Regions from separate parts of the Lysinibacillus sp. F12 genome, predicted to be linked through region 2. Evidence: riboswitches for the same ligand, from Rfam matches in the RefSeq annotation. Region 2 holds a riboswitch; each other region holds the start of a gene.
The links. Region 2 has a riboswitch for S-adenosylmethionine ahead of AC3CH7_RS18195 (methionine ABC transporter ATP-binding protein). Riboswitches for the same ligand answer to the same signal wherever they lie in the genome.
Positions count from the first base shown of each region.

Region 1 (2,204 bases), on a different contig from region 2:
GTCAACCGCAGGATCTGCTTTAAAGTTAGGAGCTGAGATGACAGTGAAGTCTGCAACATGCGAAGCTAATTCTTCTTTAGTCGGACGGATAAATAATTGATGAGCGAAAAGGTTGTGCCAAGCGTATTCATTAATCACTTGGATGCTTAATTGTGAATCTTTGTCAGCACCAGCAAAACCTTTGAATACGAATAATTCATCACGTTCTTTTAAATATTTTATTACTTTTACATACAGATTATCGAACACTTCAGAGGAAATTGGTTGATTGACTTTACCCCAGTCAATTTGATCTTTTGTGCTTTCTTCTTCTACTGTATATTTATCTTTAGGTGAACGACCAGTGTATTTGCCAGTTTCTGCACGAACTGCGCCATCTACTGTTAACATTGCCTCACCACGAGAAGTAGCTTTTTCTGCTAATTGTGGTACTGAAAGTTGAACATTAATGTTACCGCCGTTTAATAATTCCTTCAGTTCGTTTGCAATTTCTACTGAATTCATCGATTAAATACCATCCTTTTTTATAGTATTCCCTTGGTTTAGAGGGATTTTTTCTTAATTTCAAAAATAGTATAACACAATGGGTTAAATAATCTATACTAATTAAGAAATTATTTTAGAGTTTTTATTACTTTTCAATAAACTGACAAAAAATAATGTTTTTCGAGTAGAAAACATTCAATGCTACAGTAAATTGTCTAAAATTTGAGCCACACATATGTTACCACAAGAAGCTAGGTATGTTGTAGGGATTAAATTTCTTCTATTTACATCATCACCCAAGTATGAAAATTTTATGGTGATAATTTTGTTCTTCCTTTCTATACAGTAATACATAAGAAAATATTTGACAACGATTGACCTTTTCAGTAACATGAAAATTGAACGGATACTCTTATCCCGAGCTGGTGGAGGGTCAGGCCCTGTGAAACCCGGCAACCTGCATGTATTATTTCACAACATGCGTTGGTGCCAACCTGATGCAAGGGAAAATCCCTTGAACGATAAGAGTGAAAGGTAACGAAGTCATTATTCCTTTCCTCATGTATAGTAACGTGAGAAAAGGATTTTTTTATTGTTAAAAATTAATGTAAAGGTAAGTATATGTAGTTCTTTCCTTATTATAATGACGGGTCTTTCGAAATCCTCGTGTTTTTAAGTAGCAGTTATTTTTTCTCGTAAAGTGAAATGACAACAACAGCGGCTTGAGAGAGTTCAATCCTTAGGAGCGGACTTGACATGGGTAATGAGTACCGTACAAATACTTTTTGTAAGAGTAATAGGAGGAAAACTAAATGACAAACCGTCGACTGTTTACATCAGAAAGTGTAACAGAAGGGCATCCAGATAAAATCTGTGACCAGATTTCGGATGCCATTTTAGATGCTATTTTAGCAGAAGATCCAAATGCACGTGTAGCGTGCGAGACAACTGTAACAACAGGATTAGTATTAGTAGCAGGAGAAATCACTACTTCTACTTATGTAGATATTAAAGGCATTGTACGTGATACTGTGGCGGAAATTGGATACACACGTGGTAAATATGGCTTTGATGCTGAAAACTTAGCAGTACTTGTAGCAATTGGTGAGCAATCTCCAGATATTGCCCAAGGCGTTGACCAAGCTTTAGAGGCCCGTGAGGGTTCTATGACAGATGCAGATATTGAAGCGATTGGTGCAGGAGACCAAGGCTTAATGTTTGGCTATGCATGTAATGAAACACCTGAGTTAATGCCATTACCAATTAGCTTAGCTCATAAATTAGCACGTCGTTTAACAGAAGTTCGTAAATCTGGGGAGTTAGCTTATTTACGCCCAGATGGTAAAACACAAGTAACAATTGAGTATGATGACAATAACGTACCTGTTCGTGTCGATACAATTGTTATTTCAACTCAGCATGATGAAGAAGCAACACTTGAACAAATTCAGGCCGATCTAAAACAATTCGTGATTGCTCCTGTAGTGCCAAGCGAATTATTAGATACAAACACAAAATACTTTATCAATCCAACTGGCCGTTTCGTAATTGGCGGACCAAAAGGAGATGCTGGTTTAACGGGCCGTAAAATCATTGTTGATACATACGGTGGTTATGCACGACATGGTGGTGGTGCATTCTCAGGTAAGGATGCAACAAAAGTAGACCGTTCAGCTGCCTATGCGGCACGTTATGTAGCTAAAAATATTGTAGCAGCT
Region 1 covers NZ_JBYMLP010000002.1:1,333,992-1,336,195, reverse strand. Annotated here, with positions in the region: gene pckA (phosphoenolpyruvate carboxykinase (ATP)) at 1-504, opposite strand, end outside; SAM riboswitch class I at 896-1,014, shown strand; gene metK (methionine adenosyltransferase) at 1,299-2,204, shown strand, end outside.
Region 1: linked by a shared signal. The riboswitch ahead of metK (methionine adenosyltransferase) and the one ahead of AC3CH7_RS18195 (methionine ABC transporter ATP-binding protein) in region 2 are both predicted to bind S-adenosylmethionine.

Region 2 (2,204 bases):
GGTTTGCGAAATATTCCCATGTACAATGCTTACTTCCACATCGAATTGCTTTACTAGATGTGAAATAACTGGCTGTTCTGTTTTTTCACCAACAAAAATCAATTTGACAAGTTGTCCAGTTGGATAATTTGCTTTGATTTGTTCTACTGTATCCTGTGTTTCCTTTGTATTGGTAATTTGCGCTACAAATTTCTTAGTAATGGCAGCCTGAGGAGCCTGGAAAACTTGCAATACTTCTCCACGCTCTACAATTTCGCCTGCCTCCATCACTGCTACACGATGACAAATCTTGCGGATGACATGCATTTCATGAGTAATGAGGACAATCGTTAACCCTAAACGTTCATTAATATCCACCAGTAAATCAAGAATGGCATCTGTTGTCTCAGGGTCTAGAGCAGATGTAGCCTCATCACATAGTAAAACCTCTGGATTATTGGCTAATGCTCGCGCAATCCCTACACGTTGCTTTTGTCCACCAGAGAGCTGTGATGGATATGCTTGATCACGACCTTCTAGGCCAACAAGTGCTATCAATTCCTTCACCCGTGCCTCACGTTGAGCTTTTGATACACCTGCGATTTCTAATGGGAAGGCAATGTTTTCTGCAACTGTTCGTGACCAAAGTAGGTTGAAATGTTGAAAAATCATACTAACCTTTTGTCTAGCTGCTCTAAGCTTTTGACCTTTAATCGATGAAAAAGCCTGATTGTTCACTGTTACTGTTCCTGTTGTTGGTTTCTCTAAGCCATTAAGTAAACGAATCATCGTACTTTTACCAGCGCCACTATAGCCGATAATGCCAAAAATTTCACCCTTATTAATAGTCAGGTTAACATCTTTGACTGCCGTTAATTCGCCATTTGCTGTTTTGTATTTCTTCGTTATATTTTGAAGCTGTATCATAGCGAATACTCCTTTTCTTATATAAAAAAACCCCTCCACTTATAGACAAGTAGAAGGGGTCACGTATTATACGTTGAACCGTTCTCTCATCTTTCAAAGAAAAATCTTTGGGTGATTTGGCACCTTTTCACTATGTGATGGTTGCCGGGCTTCATAGGGCACTTCCCTCCGCCGCTCTTCATAAGAGTTCGATATATTTAATGTTTTAGTAATATATTTGTTACTTTACCACGCTAATAAAGTTCAGTCAATTGATTTTTTTAACAATTCGTACAAAAAAGGTACGGATTGAAAAGCATAAATCTTTTCTGTCACTTTGCCACCGTCACAAACAAGTAAGCACGGAACGCTTTCAATTTGATGCTCAAAAGCAATTTGCTCCAAAAAATTAATATTTGCTTTCCCTAGCTTTAGGTGAGGTAATAGTTGTTCTACAATTGACATCATTTTCGATGCCACTGCACAAGTACCGCACATCGGTGTATATAAATAAAACGCAGCTTTTTCTCCGGACTGTAATGCCGTTTCCCACTGCTCTTTCGACCATTCTTCCATTTAGTTCACGCAACCTTACAAAATATATTCATTATGGATTGAGAAATGCGCACGAAGTAAAATCATGGCTAACACTTTTCTAGGTGTCGTTTCTACTTCCTTATATGTTGGCATTGTCCGTAAATGCTCCGCTTCAGGATAATGTCTGTCCATTAATGCACGTAGCTTATCGCCTGAAGTATCGGCATCAAAAAAGGTAAATAGCTCATAGCCCTCATAGGGATCGATTAGCTCTTCTAATTGATGCACACCAATTGTTCCATTCGTACATAGTATTGTAACATTCTCGTTTAAAATTGGCTCAATTTGTAGCTTATCTGAGCGTCCTTCTACTATCAAGCATTTCCCATCGAACATTACGCCACCTCCATTTAGACATTCCCACTTATACGTTATTATATAATAAAAAACGCCGGTAGTTTCCGACGTTTTTTGATTATGGCTTGTCTTATTCTGCTGTCATCTCTTCGTATTGTTCTGCTGTCATAAGTTTATCAACTTCTGATGCATCAGCAGGCTCTACGACGATCATCCATGCTTTTTCATATGGTGATTCATTAACGAATTCTGGGCTATCTTCTAAATCTGCATTAACTTCAACTACAGTACCTGAGATTGGTGCATATAATTCAGAAACAGTTTTTACTGATTCTACGCTACCGAATGGATCATCCGTTTTGATTTCATCGCCAACTTGTGGAAGCTCAACGAAAACGATATCTCCTAATTCAGATTGTGCGAAG
Region 2 covers NZ_JBYMLP010000004.1:75,075-77,278, forward strand. Annotated here, with positions in the region: gene AC3CH7_RS18195 (methionine ABC transporter ATP-binding protein) at 1-906, opposite strand, end outside; SAM riboswitch class I at 990-1,093, opposite strand; gene AC3CH7_RS18200 (thioredoxin family protein) at 1,150-1,461, opposite strand; gene AC3CH7_RS18205 (toprim domain-containing protein) at 1,477-1,818, opposite strand; gene gcvH (glycine cleavage system protein GcvH) at 1,910-2,204, opposite strand, start outside.

Region 3 (2,204 bases), on a different contig from region 2:
TTCAAATCAGCTGCAACAACTAGACGCTGATCATTTGTTTATCACCTTCGACAAGCAACACTCCATTTATGAGAATGAAGAGCGTACTATTTTAACATCCTCTATGTGGAAAAACCTAAGGGCTGTTAAAAGAAACTGTGTCTATGAGGTGGATTTTTTAACGTGGATGAATTATGGAATCCTGTCACATAGCAAAAAAATAGATGATGTATTAAACGTTCTTGGCTAAAGAACAAAAGGGAAGCGCTCCATCGCTTCCTTTTTTAGTTTGTGTGGCATACCATTCAGCATAGTATATTAACACTTCAGTACAGGAATGGCGTTATTCAAACACCTAAAAAGATCATGATACATAAGATAAGATATCAGCTTCTGGCTAGGAGGAATTGATTTGTATTATAATCCTTATCCTTATTTTATTCACCCCTACCATTACCCGATACCATCGACAGACCATCAACTTGCAGCTAGAACCTTTTCACAACATTTAGCAATGCCGACTAGTAATAGTCCCTTTCCCCCTGTTGATACACAAAAATTAATATCTTCAGCTACGCGGATAAAGACGATTATGCAGCAGGCACAATTACTTACAGATAAAATTGATAGTTCTCAACAATTTGCACATGACTTAAAGAATGCTGCACAGCTTTCAAATAAAACAGAGGTCGAAAAATTAATTACATCCACAGGCATTACTACAAAATTTGAAACCAACTATACACCAGATAATTTTAGAATACAGCTTATGGATAGTGCCTGCTGTCGAGTAACGTTAATTTTGAATTGGTAAGTAAATTAATTTTAACCCTGTAATCCTATCAAAGTTGTAAACTATAAAAATATATGTTAAAGTATTTATACTATTATTTCTGAAAATTCTTATATCCTATTTCTTATCTAGAGAGACGGAGGGATCGGCCCGATGAAGTCTCAGCAACCAGCTCAAGCAGTATGGTGCTAATTCCTATTGGCAAAATTTAAGCCTGAAAGATGAGAAGACGCACTACCTATGTTTGATTCCGGGAGTCCTCTTCGATTGAGGACTCTTTTTTATTGACTACTACTTTTAGAAAGCAGGGAATTTAATGTCTAACGAACTTTTACAAGCATTGCACTTACTAAAATCAAAACAGTGGGTCGATTTGACACATACCTTCGGCCCAGACTCACCTCATTTTTTCATGTTTGAAGATGCTAAATTTGAAACATTATTCTCGCATGATGATGGATTTTTTGCACAGCAGTTTTCTTTTCCTGGACAATATGGAACACATATTGACCCACCCATTCACTTTGTAAGAGATACTCGATTTCTAGATGAATTAGCACTAAAGGAGCTTGTTCTTCCGCTTATCGTCATTGATAAATCACAGGAGGCTGCTAGTAATCATGACTTTACACTCAGTGTACAAGATATTCTAGAATTCGAGACACACTATGGACAGATTGAAGAAGGTACATTTGTGGCACTGCGAACAGATTGGAGTAAGCGTTGGCCAGATAAAGAGGCATTTAGTAATAAAGATGTCAATGGAGATAATCATCTTCCAGGTTGGGGCTTGGAGGCCTTACAATTTCTATTCAAGGAACGTAAAGTAAGTGCAATAGGTCATGAAACTTTTGATACTGATTCTGCCACTGATTTTCGTCAAAGTGGCCAATTGGTTGGTGAATATTTTGTCCTCAATCAAGACACTTATCAAATTGAGCTCATGACTAATTTAGACAAGCTACCTCCTAAAGGTGCTATTATTTTTAATATAGTACCCAAGCCTGAAAAAGCATCTGGATTCCCTGTACGTTCATTTGCCATATTGCCATAACAAAAAGTCGGTAGGAATCCTACTGACTTTTACTTTTGTACGTTTCTTTTTTTAAATAAATAATAAATAATTAACATGACTAGGACAAACAGCAAGATGACGTACATACTGTAATGAGATAAATAGTAACCGACGAATCGCCATTTCTCTCCTAGCACTTTTCCTAAGGTTATAAATGTAAAAGTCCATATAAATGCCCCTGTATAAGCAAAGAAAGCGAATTTCCTATATGGATAATTATTGATAGCGGCGATATAGGCTGTTAGATGGCGTACACCAGGAATAAAATAGCCAGCAATTAATAAAAAAGGCCCCACTTTCATAAACATTTTTTTAGTAAATTCAATTTTTTGCTCAGTTATATGAATCTTTGGCCCA
Region 3 covers NZ_JBYMLP010000005.1:180,811-183,014, forward strand. Annotated here, with positions in the region: gene AC3CH7_RS20160 (AraC family transcriptional regulator) at 1-229, shown strand, start outside; gene AC3CH7_RS20165 (YuzC family spore coat inner layer protein) at 392-793, shown strand; SAM riboswitch class I at 894-1,000, shown strand; gene AC3CH7_RS20170 (cyclase family protein) at 1,089-1,826, shown strand; gene AC3CH7_RS20175 (DedA family protein) at 1,856-2,204, opposite strand, start outside.
Region 3: linked by a shared signal. The riboswitch ahead of AC3CH7_RS20170 (cyclase family protein) and the one ahead of AC3CH7_RS18195 (methionine ABC transporter ATP-binding protein) in region 2 are both predicted to bind S-adenosylmethionine.

Region 4 (2,204 bases), on a different contig from region 2:
ATTTATTAATGATGGGTGGATGTGATTCTGCACCGCTGCCGGTTTTTCCTAAGATTCAAGAGCTAACAATCGTTCCTGACCATATCCAACAACATATTATAGCTACAGACAGAATTCAGTTATTGTATGAAGATGACGTGACGTACTATCTTGTCATGTTTTCAAAAGGAAATGTGCTAGCAAGTGTAGCAGCTAATGAAAATAGGTTAGTCATTCATTTCAAGGAAGGAAGCGAGCAAAAGAAAGAAGCTCTACCCTATGTCTATGCCATCAACAAAAGCGCGGAGCTGACTATTATCGAACTGTATATTAACGGCAAAAGCATGCCGATAGATCGTATTACCATGCTGTAATAAAAAACCGAAATCCCTAAAAAGAGATTTCGGTTTTTATTGATATTAATAAAATACTTTATCTACATTGTATTTGGAGCGGAACGTATTAATCGCATACGTTTCATAAATTTCACGTTCCATAGGATCTTCTACTTCATAGACTTCAATTTTGAAGACCTCGTCACGATAGTTTTTCATCGGAGATACATTGTCTTCAAAATGTTTTTTTATGCGTTGGCGAATTTTACGTGCTTTGCCGACAAATAATAACTCATTCTTTTCATTATAAAATAAGAAAATGCCGCCTTTATCACGTGTGATTTTGTGGAAGTCGATGAAACCAAAGTATGGTGTAATTGGGACATCACCTGGTTTTACATCTTGTTCGCGTTGGCGAATAACTACATCTGGTTTTGGAAATTCAATATTAATCAAAGTATTCACGTTCCTCTCTATTACTAAAGATATATGGTAACATAATAGCGGCATGTTTACCATAAAATTTCATGTAGAATAACCATATACAGCAAGCTTAGTGTTCATCAAATGAATGTAGAACATGCATGGGAATAACAAAATATTCTATGAATTATTGATATTCTAACTAGTCCATGTTACAATTCAAAATAATTAAATAATCTTATCAAGAGAAGCAGAGGGATTTGGCCCGATGACGCTTCAGCAACCTCTAACAAATGTTAGAAAGGTGCTAATTCCAGCAAAGGTTTTTCCTTTGAGAGATAAGAGTGAACGTGAAAAAAATCCTTCTCATTCTATCTCATATGGAATGTGGAGGATTTTTAATTTTTTTAGAAAAAGGAGCAAAAAAGAGAGGGGAATGCTAGATGCCAATTAATATTCCGAAAAATTTACCTGCTGGGGAGCATTTACGTGAGGAGAAAATCTTCGTGATGGAAGAGGATCGTGCGAGAACACAGCAAATACGTCCATTAAACATATTAATTTTAAATTTAATGCCCGAAAAAGAAAAAACGGAGCTACAATTATTACGTTTACTAGGAAATACACCATTACAGGTCAATATTACTTTTTTAAACACGGCTACTCATGAATCTAAAAATGTCAGTAAATCTCACTTACAATTATTTTACACAACGTTTAACCAAATTCGTCACCGACGTTATGATGGTATGATTATTACTGGGGCACCTGTAGAAAAAATGCCATTTGAAGAGGTTAACTATTGGCAGGAAATTGCTGAAATTATGGATTGGTCTAAAAAGAATGTGACATCCGTGCTACATATATGTTGGGGGGCACAGGCTGCGTTATATCATCATTATGGAATTGGAAAAATAGAGCTCTCTGCTAAATGCTCCGGCGTTTATTCTCATGTGATTACTGATTTAACAGTGGATTTAGTACGAGGCTTTAGTGATTTATTTACAGCCCCTCATTCTCGCTATACATCTGTCTCGATTGACGAGGTTCGCAATCATCCAGACTTACGCTTATTATCCTATTCAGAGGATGCAGGTGTGTTTATCGTGCAATCTAAAGATAATAAAAACATTATGATTACAGGTCATTTAGAATATGATGCGACAACACTGGCTGATGAATACAGTCGCGATGTTGCCAAGGGCATTGATATCAACGTTCCAGTAAACTACTTCCCAAATGATGATCCAGAAAAGGAACCGATGAATACATGGCGTGCCCATACACATTTATTGTTCTCCAACTGGTTGAACTACTATGTATACCAAGAGACACCATATGAATGGGACTTTGTGGACGAAATTGAATATCATATTTAAATAACAATAAAAAAGTCTAATTTCTTCGCTAAGTAGCTGAAGGAATTAGACTTTGTTATTCTAAATTCTTCTTGTCAGAAACCGTAAT
Region 4 covers NZ_JBYMLP010000003.1:723,609-725,812, reverse strand. Annotated here, with positions in the region: gene AC3CH7_RS17515 (hypothetical protein) at 1-353, shown strand, start outside; gene AC3CH7_RS17510 (nucleotide excision repair endonuclease) at 399-770, opposite strand; SAM riboswitch class I at 973-1,082, shown strand; gene metA (homoserine O-acetyltransferase MetA) at 1,181-2,116, shown strand; gene AC3CH7_RS17500 (GerAB/ArcD/ProY family transporter) at 2,172-2,204, opposite strand, start outside.
Region 4: linked by a shared signal. The riboswitch ahead of metA (homoserine O-acetyltransferase MetA) and the one ahead of AC3CH7_RS18195 (methionine ABC transporter ATP-binding protein) in region 2 are both predicted to bind S-adenosylmethionine.